2 linked regions of the Thiocystis violascens DSM 198 genome follow. The protein of the gene in region 2 binds, or shares a complex with, the protein of the main gene of each other region. Links are inferred from orthologs where the notes say so. Each region holds a gene or a part of one and is shown on either strand. Other genes may lie near its edges.

The links.
Region 1: the proteins of tsaD (region 2) and tsaB are in contact, whole or in part, in a solved structure (PDB 4WQ4), measured with the Escherichia coli proteins. The link is inferred for Thiocystis violascens DSM 198 from one-to-one orthologs.

What each region holds. Positions count from the first base shown.
Region 1 is NC_018012.1:4,681,146-4,689,130, forward strand. Bases 2,116-4,952 are described here. They hold tsaB (tRNA (adenosine(37)-N6)-threonylcarbamoyltransferase complex dimerization subunit type 1 TsaB), read right to left. Parts: upstream 3,953-4,952; coding sequence 3,278-3,952; downstream 2,116-3,277. Other genes in these bases: THIVI_RS20805 (response regulator), read left to right, coding at 2,116-2,287; THIVI_RS20810 (cold-shock protein), read right to left, coding at 2,497-2,709; THIVI_RS20820 (hypothetical protein), read right to left, coding at 3,977-4,888. Outside these bases: THIVI_RS20800 (ATP-binding protein), read left to right, coding at 1-617; more of THIVI_RS20805, read left to right, coding at 617-2,115; THIVI_RS20825 (adenosine kinase), read right to left, coding at 5,074-6,063; THIVI_RS23090 (hypothetical protein), read left to right, coding at 6,213-6,632; thiol reductant ABC exporter subunit CydC, read right to left, coding at 7,977-7,985. UniProt on the Escherichia coli protein: Required for the formation of a threonylcarbamoyl group on adenosine at position 37 (t(6)A37) in tRNAs that read codons beginning with adenine.
Region 2 is NC_018012.1:4,430,906-4,438,873, forward strand. Bases 5,092-7,911 are described here. They hold tsaD (tRNA (adenosine(37)-N6)-threonylcarbamoyltransferase complex transferase subunit TsaD), read right to left. Parts: upstream 7,105-7,911; coding sequence 6,079-7,104; downstream 5,092-6,078. Other genes in these bases: THIVI_RS19705 (PAS domain-containing sensor histidine kinase), read left to right, coding at 5,092-6,014; rpsU (30S ribosomal protein S21), read left to right, coding at 7,315-7,530; THIVI_RS19720 (GatB/YqeY domain-containing protein), read left to right, coding at 7,699-7,911. Also shown: THIVI_RS19675 (class I SAM-dependent methyltransferase), read right to left, coding at 1-825; THIVI_RS19680 (DUF2452 domain-containing protein), read left to right, coding at 983-1,495; THIVI_RS19685 (SOUL family heme-binding protein), read left to right, coding at 1,678-2,331; THIVI_RS19690 (DUF938 domain-containing protein), read left to right, coding at 2,331-2,957; THIVI_RS19695 (dihydroneopterin aldolase), read right to left, coding at 2,940-3,338; glycerol-3-phosphate 1-O-acyltransferase PlsY, read left to right, coding at 3,427-4,023; more of THIVI_RS19705, read left to right, coding at 4,263-5,091; more of THIVI_RS19720, read left to right, coding at 7,912-7,968.

The sequences.
Region 1 (7,985 bases), 250 kb from region 2 along the record:
CCGGTCTCGGGCTCTCCATCGTTCAGGGAATCGTGCAGGCTCACGAGGGCGAGATCCGGGTGGAGAGCGAATACGGCCAGGGCAGCACCTTCCATGTGATCCTGCCGATCGCCGCGGATCAGACGCCGATCAGCGACGACTCCGTCGTCAGGCCGCCGCGTGCGTGCGCGGCGGACGAGAGTGCGCCCGCGTTCAAGGTCATTCATTTCGAGCAACCGGAGGAGCCCCAGATCGATCTGCCTGCGGATGAGCGTCTTTCCATCCTGGTGGTCGATGACGAGGCGGATGTGATCACGTTCACGCGCGATCTGCTCGAAGAGCACTATACGATTCTCAGCGCGCTGACCAGCGCGACCGCCATCCGGGAGGCGATCAGCCGCAAGCCGGATCTGGTGCTGCTGGATGCCTGGATTCCCGGCATTTCCGGCTACGATATCTGTCGCACCCTCAAGCGCAACAGCAACACGCGGGATACGCCGATCATCATCTTCACCGCCGCCACCCAGCAAATCGACGAACAGCGCGCGCGCGAGGCTGGCGCGGACGGCTTTGTCACCAAGCCCTTCCGCCGCGAACAGATGATCGAGTTGATCGAGAGCTTCCGGGGTCGCGCCTAATGGAGGAGCCGCGCCCGACCCTGCTGATCGTGGATGACGAGCAGAGTATTCGCGAATTTATCCACGAACTCTTCAAAGACCAATACGACATCCTGCAAGCGGCCGATGGCACGGACGCGCTGGTGATGCTGGAATCGGAAGACGCGATCGATGTCGTCCTGCTCGACATCATGATGCCCGGTCTGGATGGTTTCGAGGTGCTGGAGATTCTCAAATCCAATCCGCACCTGGCACATCTGCGCGTCATCATGCTCAGCGCCAAGAGCGATGTCGACAGCAAGGTCAGGGCCTTCGCGGCGGGCGCGGTGGACTTCGTCAACAAACCCTTCGAGGTGAGCGAACTGGCGGCCCGTCTGAACACCCAGGTCCGCCTGAGTCGCGCCGATGCCGAACTCAAACAGGCCAAGTCGGACGCGGAGTCGGCGAATCGCGCGAAGAGCGAGTTTCTGGCGAACATGAGCCATGAAATCCGCACCCCGCTCAACGCCATCATCGGCATGAGCGAACTGCTGACGACGACCCCACTGGACGCGACCCAGCGCGACTATGTCGGCATCATCGAGACCAGCGGCAATGCACTGCTGTTTCTCATTAGCGACATCCTGGATTACTCGAAGATCGAGGCGGGGATGCTCGAACTGCATCCGCTCCGCTTCGTTCTCCAGGATTGCGTGCAAGGCGCGCTGGATCTCGTCAAGAACAAGGCGTGGGAAAAGCAACTCCGGTTGACGGTCGAACTGGATCCGGGCCTGCCGCGCGAATTTGTCGGGGACGACCATCGTCTGAGACAGATCATCGTCAATCTGGTCAGCAACGCGGTGAAGTTCACCGAGCGCGGGAGTGTCGCCATCGCGCTGGCCGGACAGGAGGCGGCGTCCTCTTCGTCTTCCTTGTCCGGCGGCGCGACGGCAGCGGGCGGCCTGGAGACGGAGCGCGTCTATCGGCTGATCTTGACGGTACAGGATACCGGCGTCGGCATTCCCCGCGAAGCGCAGTCGCGGCTGTTCCAGAAATTCAGTCAGGTCGACGCATCCACGACCCGGCGTTATGGCGGAACTGGTCTGGGTCTGGCGATCTGCCGGCGTTTGTCGGAGCTGATGGGCGGGGGCATCGAGGTCGAGAGTGCCGGCGTTCCAGGGCAGGGCAGCATCTTTCGCTGCACATGGTTGATGCCGGCCATCCGTCATCGGCAGGCGATCGGGTCAGGCAGCGGCGGAGCGGACGGGGGACGTGCGTTGGTCGTCGAGTATGGCGCAGTCAGGGATCCAGCGGTCACGCCCGCATTGGATCTGGCCCAGCCGACCGATCCACCGCCGAGGTTGCGCATCCTGCTGGCCGAGGACAACCCGATCAATCAGATGGTGACCCTGAAACTGTTAAAACATCTCGGCCTTCAGGCCGACGTCGTCAATAATGGCGTGGAGGCCGTCGAGGCTTCCAAACAAAGTGTCTACGATGTGATTCTGATGGATGTCCAGATGCCGGAACTCGATGGCATCGGCGCCAGTCGCCAGATTCGACAACTGCCTCCAAACCATCGTCAGCCAAGGATCATCGCACTGACCGCCAATGCGACGGCGGACGATCGTCAAGCCTGTCTGGACGCCGGCATGAATGACTTTGCAACCAAGCCGATACGAATGGAAAAGTTGGTCGAGTTGTTGCTATAGGGAACATTCTGGAATCGTTCGCGTAGCGCCTGAATCAGGCCGCGTAAGGTGCGAACCGATGCGTGCCAGATCGTGTCCGCTCTACCTTGCGATAAAGATAAAGGGACTTGGTCGGTACGCTCTTCACGGAAATAACCGCGGGATCCGCCATCGGATCCCGCGGATGTCACTCATGGGACGATGTTGCCGGTAACCGGTCAAACCGCCGATCAGTTCGGAGTGACATTCTCTGCTTGCGGTCCCTTGGGGCCCTGGGTCACTTCCATCGTCACTCGCTGACCTTCGAGCAGGGTTTTACGCCCCGCGCCATTGATAGCGCTGTGATGGACGAAGACGTCCTTGCCACCTTCCCGTTCAATGAAACCGTAGCCCTTCTCGTCATTGAACCACTTGACCGTACCGGAAACCAATTCGCCTGCCATATCGACCTCATCACTTTAGACGTACCAACCTGCGTTGGCATTACTCAAACCTGATCTCTTTCTTGAGACCAGTTTCACTGCCCACTCGATCACGAGTGGAATTCGCCGCGAACATTACCTCTTTGCGGAATCGCCCGTTTCGATCGGCACTGGAAAGTCAGGACCCGAGGCAAACTCAAGTCGAGCAGGTGTCGAAGGGGCACGGATGGGTAATGCATACTAGATAAAAAAGGAAGGAAATCGGACTACGGAAATGCAGATGCTGGATGACGGCGCTCGGTACAGGAAAGCGCACGATGCGTGATGGCTTGAAGGATGTGGAACCGTTTTTGGATACGCATGAGCCGATTTTCGCTGCATCCGCTGCTTCATGGAAGAGTAGTGTACATCGAAACTCCAAAAAGTCTTCCGAATAAATGAAATTTCAGGACGAAAACCCGAACCGCGCCGACCTGACGCCGTATCCCGAGGGGCACGCACTAGCGTGGGGCATTGCGCGATAACGATGAACAGCGGTGTCCGCGACCGAACCCCATGTTCCGGCATGGCAACGCACTGGTCCTGTCGCCTACGTTCGCGTGACCCGATCCCGGAGATAAACCGGAGCAGCCAGTTCAGGCGAGACCTGTCGACCCGCGTGCAATTGTGCGGCCGCCATGATGACAATGTCGCGGGCCTCGCAGAGAGCATCGGAATTGACACCGGCCAAGGCGTCGCCGACGCGGGCCGTCAAACTAGCGGTGTGGGCCGCCCATCCCGATCCAACCCCGTACCAGCCGTGGTTGGCCGGCAACTCGACGCGATCCGGCGGGCAGACCGCTTCCTCGCCGCGAGGCGCGGCAAGTCCGTCCTCGCCCACCTCGAAACATCCCCAGTACACCTCGCCCATGCGGGCGTCGAGCGCCGTCAGCAGACGACGTTGTCCGCCACGACGAAATTGACCCTGAGCCAGGGCACCCAGCGTCGAGACGGGTAGGACCGGAAGATCGGCGCCGAATGCCGCGCCCTGGATGACCGCCGCCGCGATCCGCACCCCGGTAAACGAACCGGGACCGCAGCCGAAGGCCAGGGCATCCAGCGCATTGACGCGGAGACCGGCCCGATCCAGCAAGTCCTGCATCATGGGCAGGATGCGTTCGCCATGTCGACGGGGAGCGGTTTCAAACAATTGCTCGATCTTTCCATCGATCAGAAGCGCGGCGGAGCAGGCATCGCCGGAGGTGTCGATCGCAAGCAGTTTCATGAAGGGCTGGCTATGAAGACGCGTTCAGGCGAAGGGATTCCGATGGGGGGCGATTTTATACCCGATCCCGTCGAGCTGATGGATAAAAGAGTAGGGCGGTTGCAACACCCAGCCGCGAAAGGCCGCATGCAGCGGGCCGGCCAATTGGCGCGGCGGTTCGTCTTCGAGCATGGGCACCAAAAACAGCCTGATTCTGCCCAACATCCGTTCCGGGTCTTCCAGCAGGGTTTGCGTGGCCCAGCCGGGCAGCCCCTCCAGGAAAACGTCGGTGCGGACCGCGGACGGCTTGAGATGCGCGGCCAGTCCAAACAAGAGCAGTTGTTTGTACTCCAGTTCGGGGTCGGTCCAATGGGTTCCGGTGTCCGATGGCGCGATGGTCGCCATCGGCATCACACGCTGAGCCAGCAGATAGACATGGAGTTCGTGAAGGTCGAGCCAGGTTTTTGCTGGAAGCGGGGTGTTCCAGAGCGCGGCGTAACGCATCTGCCGCTTGGCGAACCGGAACAGATTCCGCAACGTCCAATCGCGTTTGCGGTATTCCCGGTTGGACAGGAGGCAACCCTGCCGGTCGATCTGGCGCAGCATCTGGTTCAGGTTCGCGAACATGAGTCGGTCGAGACGCTGTTCGAGGGTGACGCCGGACGTGAGCGAGACGGCTTTGCCGATGGCCAGCCCCGGTTTCGGCAGACCGGCGCAGGTCTTGAGCAGGGGAACCTTCAGGGCGGACAGGGCGGCGAGTCGCCGGCTGGTTGAAATCTCCGACCGGCGCAGTTTTTCCAAGGCCAGAATCAGCGCTGGCCCGGACTGGCGTATCCCGGCCGCGCGCAGATCGGTCAGCCAGTCGCCCAATTTGTCCAGACTGCCGTCGAAGCGTGGCCGCGTGCATTCCCGGATGGCGAGCGGGGAGGGCAGCGAAGGGGCATCGAAGGTCAGCATGACACATGCTCCGATCGGGACGCGACGGATAGCCGCATCCATCCGGGTGTGGGCCGCGGTCCGTTGGTTGCTGGGCGATGGATTCGGTGTGGTTACCTGAAATGCTACCCTCAAGAGGCGGATGGGGGTGACGATGAGTGCGCAATTCGGCGGATTCGTTTGAAACGAATTCGCCGTTTTGAGACTTACCGAAAGGATTTCAGGATCGCTTGTGTTTCCGTGGCCGAGATTCGCGGTCCGAGACTCGTGACCAATTTGGCCGAGGCGGCGGAGGCGAGATCGCCCGCGCGCTGGTGGTCCCAACCCTGGCTCAGACCGAAGAGGAAGGCGCCGGCGAACATATCGCCAGCGCCGACCGTATCCACGGCCTCCACCTTGACCGGCGCGATTTCGATCAGCGTTGCGCCGTCCCAGACCAGTGCGCCCTCGGGACCGCGGGTGATGGCAAAGCTCCTGCTGACGGTTTTGAGATACTCCACCGCGCGCGACAGATCCTCGCTGCCGGCCATGCCCATGGCCTCGAACTCGTTGGCGAACAGCAGATCGACGCCGGAGCCGATCATCTCCAGCAATCCGTGTTTGAAGAACTTGACCATGTTCGGATCGGACAGCGAGATGGCGGTCTTGACGCCCGCCGCGTCCGCGATCCGCTTGGCCGCGATGGAGGCATCGCGCGCGGCGTCCGAGGTCACCAGATAGCCTTCGGTGTAGAACCAGTCGGAATCCCGCAGCGCGTCTTCCACCAATTCCTGGGCGGAGAAATCGCCGCTGACGCCGAGAAAAGTGCACATGGTGCGGTCGCTGTCCGGAGTCACCAGCACCACGCAGCGCCCGGTGTGGCCCTGGGCCTTCTCGGTGTGGTGGTTGGTGTCGACGCCGCCGTCGAGAAGATCCCGCATGTAGAAATGGCCCAGCTCGTCGTCGGCGACCTTGCAGGAGTAAAAGCCTTTCCCGCCGAACTGGCTGAAGGCGATGATCGAATTGGCCGCCGATCCGCCGGAGCCGCGTTGATGATGGTGGTCTTTGAGATGGTGCATGATGCCCGTCTGCTGGGCCTCGTCGACCAGGGTCATGACCCCTTTGTCGATCCCGAGGATGCCCAGATCATGGGGCTCCACCTCATACTCCAGATCGACCAGCGCGTTGCCGATTCCGTAGATGTGATACTTCGACATGCTTGTTCCGCCGTTGAGTCGCTAAAGCGGGCCATTGTACCGCGCGGCGGGAGCCGATCCGACCTCTCGCTTTTAGCGCCCTCCTCGATCCGCTTGGCCAACCAGCTTGCGCGGCTCTTACCTGGTCGAGATGGGCGTAGAGCGATTCCTTGGCGGCATTGGCCTGTTCGACGCTGACGATGATGTCGCGGGCGGGTGGATTCGACCTCGGCGTCATCCTGCCAGAGGGTCGGATACTGGCGGAATTCGGCGGTCAGCCAGGCGTCGAGCGGCTGTACGTCCTTGTGTCGTGCGTAGGAGGCGACGAAGCGGGCGACGAGACCGCCGGTTTTCTCGGCGTTCTCCTCGCCGCCGAAGACCTTGTCGGCGAGCCAGTCGGCCAGTCGGCCTGGCGGTTCTGGGCGTCTTCGTCGGCGAGGCGGTCAGCGTCGATGGGGTCGGAATGGAGCGCGAGCGGTTGGTTCATGGATCTGTGTTCCTTTGTCCACGCCTTTTGCACGGTTCGTCGCCCGCAAGCGGACGTTGGCGATGGCGGGTGCTACAACTGCCGGCTTACTGCCATTCCGTAAAGCCGTTCGTGGTTCGAGGGCCTCACCACGAACGGCTTTACGGAATGGCTGTGAGTATCTTTTCTAAAAATCGCCTTAGAGGGTGTAGACAAAATCAAACCGTTGTGGTCAACCGCCGCAGCAGGATGCGCGCCTCCGCCAGCCAAACCCAGGTTTCGGAGACCGCTGGCAGACGGTCATGATGCATGATCAATCGACGGGCACGCTCATTCCACGCATGGGTGCGCTCGACAACCCAGCGCTTCGGCAGCGGAACGAAGCCGTCGGCGTTGGCGATCACCACTCGGTCAGGCCCCCGTCCACGTGCCAGGAGCCAACGCTTTTGTTGGCTGGATGGCGCACGACTTCCACGCGGATCGCGTGGGTCTGCTCCGTGGTTTGGGCAAATTGACCGGCGTACGCTCTATCCACAAACACCGTGTTGATCTGGGGGTACTTGGCGGCCGCGTCAGCGACGGCGCCCGAGGCGGCATCGCGGTCCTGAAGATTGGCCGCGACCACGCTCACCGCCAACACGAACCCCAAGGTATCGACCACCAGGCTGCGCTTGCGCCCCTTGACCTGCTTGCCCGCATCAAAGCCGCTCGGTCCACCCTGCGGCGAGCCGCGGGTCGATTGCGCATCCAGCACCGCCGCCGTCGGCGCGATCTCACGCCCCTCGCGTTCGCGCCATTGCCCCCGCAGTCGATCATGCATCTGCTCAAACTTCCCAGCCGCACTCCAACGGCGAAACGTCTTGTAGACATTCTGCCAAGGCGCGAAATCGTGCGGCAGCATCCGCCACGCGCACCCCGTGCGCACCACGTAGCAACACGCCTCCAGGATGCTCCGGCGCGACACGCGGGGCGGTTGACCCCGCCCGCCCGGCATCTCAAAGAGAGCGGCGACCAAGTCCCACTCCGCATCGGTCAGACAACTTGGGTAGCTTTGGTCGGGGTCGTGGCGACGATGCGCATCCGTATACCCATACCGACGCGGCGTTGCGCGCGCTTGCGCCTCGAGACCACTCTCGCCCCGGAGGCGCGTGACGCCCGCCTCCCGCAAGGACTTGCGAATCGTTGCTTCATGAGCCTCGATTCCCGTCCGTGCCGCGAGTTCCCGGGCAATCTCTGACAGCGTGGAGGTCGGGCGATCCGTGACAATTTGACGCAATACCGCTTGCTCCGCCTCGTGAATCTTGGGGGGACGACCAGCTTTCGACATCAGCGCACACCAGCTCAGTTGTAGACTGGTATACAAATAGCAGCTCAATTATTTTTGTCTACACCCTCTTAGGCGATTTCCGGAAATGACTTTGCCAAGCGTCAAACTCGGTAGGAGCCCGCTTGCGGGCGAAAGGTGGGCTTATATCGA
Region 2 (7,968 bases):
CCGATCCGCCTGATAATAGCCCGACCGGGGATAGCCGTAGTCGATCAACAGGACCAGACCCGATTGGACGGCATCCGACAATGCCGACAGCCAGGGGGCTAGATGCGGATTGATCTCGGAGGCATAGCCGGCGGTTTGGGCGAAGCCTTCGGATTGGATGGCGGCGACGGCCTCGGCGAGTCCGGGCGAGCGGACGGGGGCGGTCGTCTCGACCAGTTGGCCCGCGCGATCGGTGACGAAGACCTCGTCGACACCGCCGTCCTCGCGCACCCGAAAGCGTTGGACCGGCATGGCGTCCAGAACCTCATTGGCCAGCACCACGCCGCGCAGGTTGTGGGGCAGTGCCGTCAGCCAGCCGCAGCGCGCGGCTAGGTGCGGTACCTCGGCCTGGATGCGTTCGCGCTGGCGGGTCTGTAGGTCCGGGCTGAGTTCCAGAATCCAATACTGGTGGGGCAGGGCGCCGAGCCGGTCGAGTTCACGGAGCACCTTGACCGCGAGCGCGCCGCTGCCGGCGCCGAACTCGAACAGATCGCCGCCGCCTAAACGCTCCAGAACCTCGGCGCACTGTGCCGCGACGCATTGGCCGAACAGTGGGGATAGCTCCGGGGCCGTGACGAAATCGCCGCCCGGCCCGAATTTGGGCGCACCGGCGACATAGTAGCCAAGCCCTGGGGCGTAGAGTGCCAGATCCATGAAACGGTCGAAGGGTAGCAGTCCATCGGCGTCGGCGATCGCCGCGCGGATCAGGGCAAGGAGTCGGGCGCCGAGGTCGGCGTGATCCGCCGCGTCGCGGTCGTGCGAGAGTGGGGTGTCGCGATGGTTCATTCGGGCTTTCCGCGGCGGTCGGTGGTGGGCGGTTAGGGGATTTCCTGAATACAATGGATGACACGCTCAAACCTGGCGAAACCTCACGAAAGAGGTGACGCCTCTCCCGTGCGGCATTATCCCCCTAAAGTGGAATGCTTCGACCAGAGGATTTTCGATGAACGACAACCACAAGGCGATTCTCCATCGCGGCGCCGAGCACAGTTCGCCTTATCCGGTCAGCCGTCTGGCGCCGGCCTTCGATTCCGGCGATCTGGTTGCCGAGGTCGCCAGGGCCGAGGCCATGCTGAGCGCGCGCACGGGCGCCAAGCTGCGGGTCATCGCCGATCAGATCCGGCTGCTCCAGCAGGAGGCGCGCAAGGTGCTCGACGACGCGCGCGAGGATCAGGCGCTGAATCAGGCGCAATGCGCCTTCAAGCGCATCCCCGGCAAGATCTACCACCTTTATCGCCGCGCGGATGGCCGCACCTTCTTCTCCATGCTGTCGCCGACGGAGTGGGGCGGTTCCACGCCTGATCGATTCATCGGCTCCTACCGGCTGGAGACCGACTATTCCTGGATCCCGGCCGAGCAGGCCGACCGGACCGACGAGACTGGCGAACTGGTCGCCCAGTTGCTGCGGATCGGCGGGATCGGTCACGCGGAGAATGGGTCGCTGCCTCTCCCCTGATCGAGCGCCGCCCTGGGATCGCCGAGTTGCACTCGGCTCCTCGGCCAACCGGTCGGAGCGAAGAGGCCGAGTCCCGCTCGCCGCTTCCGGACAGCATTATCTCCATTTGAAGCGTTGATTCCGGTCGAAACCTTCCCGGAAATCGCCTTAAGATCAATTGATTATCCACGAGATGTCAGCCCATGAAAATTCTGCTGATCGGTGCTGTCGCACTGCTTCTGTTGGCCGTCACCGCGATGGCGGTATTCGTTTTCGTCGTGCAGAACGTCGAGACGCCCGAGTATCGGGTGGTGCAACAGGATGGCCCCTTTGAAGTCCGGGACTATCCGCCGCTCGTGGTTGCCGAGGTGACCACCAGGGGCGAACGTCGGAAGGCGCTCAGTGCCGGTTTCTCGCCGCTGGCGAATTACATCTTCGCCAAGGAGCGCGCGGGCGATCGGGTCTCCATGACGGCGCCGGTGATCCAGCAGCGCGCCGAGCCCATCGCCATGACCGTGCCGGTCACCCAATCCCAGGACGCGGAGGGCGTTTGGACCGTGCGTTTCATCATGCCAGCCAGTTACGGTCTGAAAGATCTGCCGACGCCGGCCGGCGCCGAAGTGCGTCTGCGCGAGCTGCCGGCGCGCCGCGTCGCGGCGGTGCGGTTCAACGGCAGAACCACGGATGAGTCGATCTCGATCCAGGAAGATGCCTTGCGCGAATGGATCGACGCGCGCGGACTCTGCCCGGCCGCCCCGCCGGTTTATGCCTATTACAACGACCCCTTCACCCCCGGCTTTCTGCGCCGCAACGAGGTGATGATCGAGGTGACCGACCTCGTCCGGGAGGCCAACTGATGTCCTCGCACGGGAAACCCTATGCCTCCTCCTGCGACGAAAACCGGGAGCCGATCCTGGCCGTGATCCGTCCGCTGTTCGCGTCGGCGCGTCATCTGCTCGAAATCGGCAGCGGCACCGGCCAGCACGCGGTCTTTTTCGCGGCGGCCATGCCGCATCTGACCTGGCAGACCAGCGATGTCGCGGAGCATCTGCCGGGTATCCGCGCCTGGCTGGAGGAGACCGCGCTGCCCAACCTTCCGCCGCCCTTGACCCTCGATGTCAACGGCGTCTGGCCGGCCGGGCCTTTCGATGCCATCTTTAGCGCCAATACCGCGCACATCATGTCGGCGGCAGAGGTCGCGGTCCTGTTTCGTGGCGTGGGCGCGGTGCTCGCGCCCGGCGGTTATTTCGCGCTGTACGGCCCCTTCAACGAAGGCGGACATTACACCAGCGACAGTAACCGGCGTTTCGATGCCGCGCTCAAGGCGCGCGATCCCAGGATGGGGCTGCGCGACCTGGACGATCTTCGGACGTTCGCCGCCCGGCATGACCTGGCGCTCATCGACAATCACGCCATGCCGGTCAACAATCGCACGCTGGTGTGGCAGCGCAACGCCGCTGGCGTGTCACCGGCTGGCGTCTGAAGGCTGGACGCCGACGGCTTTGTTCGCCGAGCGCTCGCCGCGCTCGATGACGACCCCGACATCGACGCCTTCGCCCACCGCGCCCGGTTTGTTCAGCGTCAGGCGCAGCCAGGGGATGCCGAACTCCTCGCGCAGGAGCGCGGCGCAGTGCTCGGCGAGCGTCTCCACCAACTCGAAGCGGTTCTCCGAGACGGTGTGGACAAGGCGACGGGTCACGGCGTCATAGTCCAGCGCGTCCGCGATCCGGTCGGTCGCGGCGGCGCGAGCGATGTCGCTGGCCATCTCCAGATCCAGGATCAGGGGACGGCGCGCATGCTTCTCCCAATCGTGGATGCCGATGATGGTCTCGATCCGCAGACCGCGGATGAAAACGATGTCCATGGTGGGGGAATCTCCGGATACGACGTCAGCGACTTGAGTAGTTATCCTATCTTGACCTCAACCTTCATCACAGGTCCAATTCCGACTCATGATTATCAGCCTCCTGCTCATCGCCGCCGCCTACCTGTTGGGCTCCGTCTCCAGCGCCATCATCGTTTGCCGGCTGATGGGCCTGCCGGACCCGCGCACCCAGGGTTCCAATAACCCCGGCGCGACCAACGTGCTGCGTATCGGGGGCAAAAAACCGGCCGCCATCACCCTGCTCGGCGATAGCCTCAAGGGGCTGATTCCGATGCTCGTCGGACATGCGGTTGGCGTCGGTCCGGCGGTGCTGGCGGGGATCGGTCTGGCGGCCTTCATCGGCCACCTTTATCCGGTCTTTTTCGGATTCCGTGGCGGCAAGGGCGTGGCGACCGCTCTGGGCGTGCAGTTCGGACTCTACTGGCCGATCGGTCTCTGTGTCGCGGCCATCTGGCTCTTCGTCGCCAAGGTGCTCAAGATCTCCTCGCTGTCGGGACTGATTTCCATGGCGCTCGCGCCGGCGATCGTCTGGGCGTTCTGGCCCGAGCGCGTGCTGATCGGCATGCAGCTCATCATCACCGGTCTGCTGATCTGGCGTCATCGCAGCAATATCCGGAATCTGCTCACGGGCAAGGAAGAGCGGCTGGTGTCGAAGCCGGAGTAAACCGTGCCCCGAGCGAGCGACGCCGGTTCGGGTTTGCTGCATCCCGATAAAGAGCTTTCGGCTGATAGCCTCCAGCGGCTAGCTTGTTGAATCAGACACTTGGCCATTGCGCCTCGCTTGCCGCGGTTCATCCATCGGGGGAAGACGTTGGCCAGCGAAAACCTCGATAAAATAACGCTGGAGGCTGGCGGCTGAATCAACAGATCGATGTTATGGTTATCCCTGATCGGGAGACGGCGATGCGCGACAAGATGCGGAAGCTCCCCGCAGTATCCCTGGCCGCGAGCGATGGCGGGGAGGGCGAGCGTCCGGCGGAGACCGGTTTGCTGGATAAAGGGCTGCTGCGGGCGCAGTTTCAGAATCTGATTGCCGCGCTCAATTCGGCGCGCCTGGCCAATGACGCGACCCAGTCGCTCATGCTCGATCTGCGAAGCCACCAGATCGAACTGGAGATGCAGGGGCACGAACTGTGCAAAAGTCAGGAGGCCCTGGAAACCTCCCGCGATCACTATGCCAGTCTCTTCCAGGACGCCCCGGTGGGCTATGTGGTGTTCGATGCGGCGGGCATGATTCGGGCGATCAACCGCGTTGCGGCGGCATTGCTGGGCCAGCCGGCCGATCGGCTTGCGGGTTGCCCTTTCCAGCGCTTTCTGGTCGGTCGGCGCAACAGCGCCTTTCTTGCGCACCTTCGGGCGGTCTTCGCGGACGCGGGGGTGCCTCCGGCGGCCTTCGATCTCGTGGAGCGTCTGCACGATGCGTCACGGGCGCGGGTGGTGCGGCTGCGTTCGATCCGCCGAGAGAGCGCCGTCGGTACGGAGTGCTTCACGGTTTTGCTCGATATCACCGCCGAGCACGAGGCCGAGGAACGCCGGTTGGCGAGCGATCGGCTGCGTCAGTCGGTCCTCGACGCGCTGCCGGCGCAGATCGCCGTCCTGGATCCCGCGGGACACATTCTGGCCGTCAATCGTGCGTGGCGCGAATTCGCCGATGAAAACGGCGGAGCTGACGTGCTGCGCGATGCCATCAATTTGAATTATCTCGACATCTGCGAGCGGGCAGAGCAGGGCGCCGGCACGGATGTTCCCCCTGCCGCCGCCGGCATCCGGGAGGTAATCCAGCGTCGTCGTCCAAGTTTCAGCGTCGAGTATCCCTGCCATTCGCGACAACAACAGCGCTGGTTCCTGATGAACGTGGCTCCGCTTGGCGGCGAACTGAACGGTGCCGTTGTGGTGCACATGGACATCACCGAGCGCCGCCAGGCGGAGGAAGCCGCGCGACGCGCGCGCGACGCCATCGCCCAGGTCGACCGGCTCAATGCGGTGGGTATCCTCGCGTTCTCGCTGATCCACGAACTGCTTCAGCCACTGAGCGCCGCTGGATTTTTCTGTAACGCGGCGTCGCAACTGGTGGAAGGCCCGAATGCCGATCCGCGGCGTCTGATCCAGGTGATCGCGCGGATTGACGAGCAGGTCCGGCGGACCGGCGACATCATGGAACGCCTGCGCTCCTTCTTGCGCGGGCGCCAGATGCAAAAGATCGTGGTGTCGGCGGAGCAGGTTTTCAGGCACGCTCTCGATCTGGTGCAGTGGTTCGCCTCGGATCATGGCGTCCAGTTGCGGCTGGTCGCGCCAGCGGAACTGCCGGAGATCCTGACCGACCCGGTGCAGGTGGAGCAGGTGCTAGTCAATCTGATCTGCAACGCCGTGCAGGCCATCGATGGGGCTGGATCGACGCGCCGGGAGGTCGTTGTCGAGGTTGTGCCGAGGCCGGCCGAGATCGAGTTGATCGTGACCGATTCGGGGCCTGGCTTGCCCGCGAACCAGCATGAAAGGCTGTTCAACATCTTCGAGTCGACGCGCGATGCCAGCTTGGGGCTGGGGCTCGCCATCAGTCGGGCGATTGCCGAGGCGCTCGGCGGACGCCTGTGGGCCGAGCCGAATCCGAGCGAAGGCGCCGAGTTTCATTTCACGCTGCCGTTAAATCGCGTTTAGCGTGACGGGAAGGTGGTGCGCGCCCCGCGCTTCGTGGTTGCCGGGGCGATCAGTGAGAGGCGTTTTAAACTGGCGGCAATTCTTCCAGCGGCCAGCGCGCCCTTGGCCTGAAGGCGAGCGGCTCGGACTGACCGGCGCGCAGCCGCTGCCAGCCGGCGAATGCGATCATGGCGCCATTGTCGGTGCAGAAGGTGGGCCGGGGATAGAAGGTCTCGCCGCCCTCGGCCACGATGGCGGTGTCCATGCGCTCGCGCAGGCGCCGGTTGGCGCTGACGCCGCCGGCCAGAATCAGCCGACGATGGCCGGTCTCGCGCAGGGCGCGCCGACACTTGATGACCATCGTGTCCACCACAGCCTCCTCGAAGGCGCGCGCGATATCGGCGCGCGTTTGCATGGGATCGGCGGCGATCGGTAATTCGCGATGGAGCGTATTGAGTGCGAAGGTCTTGAGTCCGCTGAAGCTGAATTCCAATCCGGGCCGATCGGTCATGGGGCGCGGAAAGCGAAAACGCAGCGGATCGCCCCGTTCGGCGAGCCGGGCCAACTCCGGTCCGCCGGGGTAGGGCAGGCCGAGAATCTTGGCCGTTTTATCGAACGCCTCGCCAGCGGCGTCATCGAGCGAGTCGCCGAGAATCCGGTAGCGTCCGATGCCCGCGACATCCACCAGTTGAGTATGACCGCCGGAGACCAGCAGGGCGACGAAGGGGAAGTCCGGCGCCGGATCCTCGATCAGCGGCGCCAGAAGATGTCCCTCCATGTGATGCACGCCGACGGCCGGCACCCCCCAGGCCCAGGCCAGACTGCGACCCAGCGCAGCCCCGACCAGGAGCGCGCCGATCAACCCAGGTCCGGCGGTGAAGGCCACGCCGTCGATCCCGTTTGGAGCCAGCCCGGCCTCGTCGAGCACCTGGCGGATCAGCGGCAGCGTCTTGCGGACATGATCGCGGGAGGCCAATTCGGGTACCACGCCGCCGTATTCCGCGTGAATTTCCACCTGGCTGTAAACGGCGTGAGCGAGCAGTCCGAGTTCGCCGTCATAGACCGCGACCCCGGTTTCGTCGCAGGATGTCTCGATACCTAATACACGCATGTTTTTACGTCCAGAGATTAAAGCGAATTTGGGGCATATTAAACCGCGTCGATGCCGACGTTTGCAGGTTCGCGCCAATCTGTCCGAACACTTGTGACAACGCCGATCGCACCGGGCGCGGTTTTATTTTGCAATCAAGGTGGATATTCCGGTAAAATTAGCGATCTTTTTCACCGGCCCCTCCCATCTGGAGACACCCAAGGACACTCTATGCCCAGCGTTCGCGTCAAAGAAAACGAGCCATTCGAAGTCGCTATGCGGCGATTCAAGCGTTCCTGCGAAAAGGCAGGGGTGCTCGCCGAAGTCCGCCGTCGTGAGTTTTACGAAAAGCCCACCTCCGAGCGGAAACGCAAAAAAGCGGCGGCCGTCAAGCGTCATCAGAAAAAATTGCAACGCGAATCCCGTCGCTGGGAACGCCCATACTGATCGGGCGAAGGCTGGCATCCAGGCTTATCCCGGATGCGGCCAATGGAGTAGATCGGTCTCCCGCTTTTGGATCCAATCGCCGTTCCACGCGATTGGTTTCCTGATCCGTTTTTCCGAACCCGTTTTTCGACCCGTTACACCTCCGTGTTCAGGGAGCCTCGTCTAGCCATGCTCAAGCAGCAAATCCAGGACGATATGAAGACCGCCATGAAGGCGGGCGACAAGGTCAGGCTTGGCGTGATCCGTCTGATCCTGGCCGCCATCAAACAGCGCGAGATTGATGAACGCATCGAACTCGACGATCCGCAGGTTCTGGTGGTTCTCGACAAGATGCTGAAGCAACGCCGCGACTCCATCACTCAGTACAGCGCTGCCGGGCGCGAGGATCTGGCGGATGTCGAGCGCTTCGAGGTCGAGGTGATCCAGGGTTATCTGCCG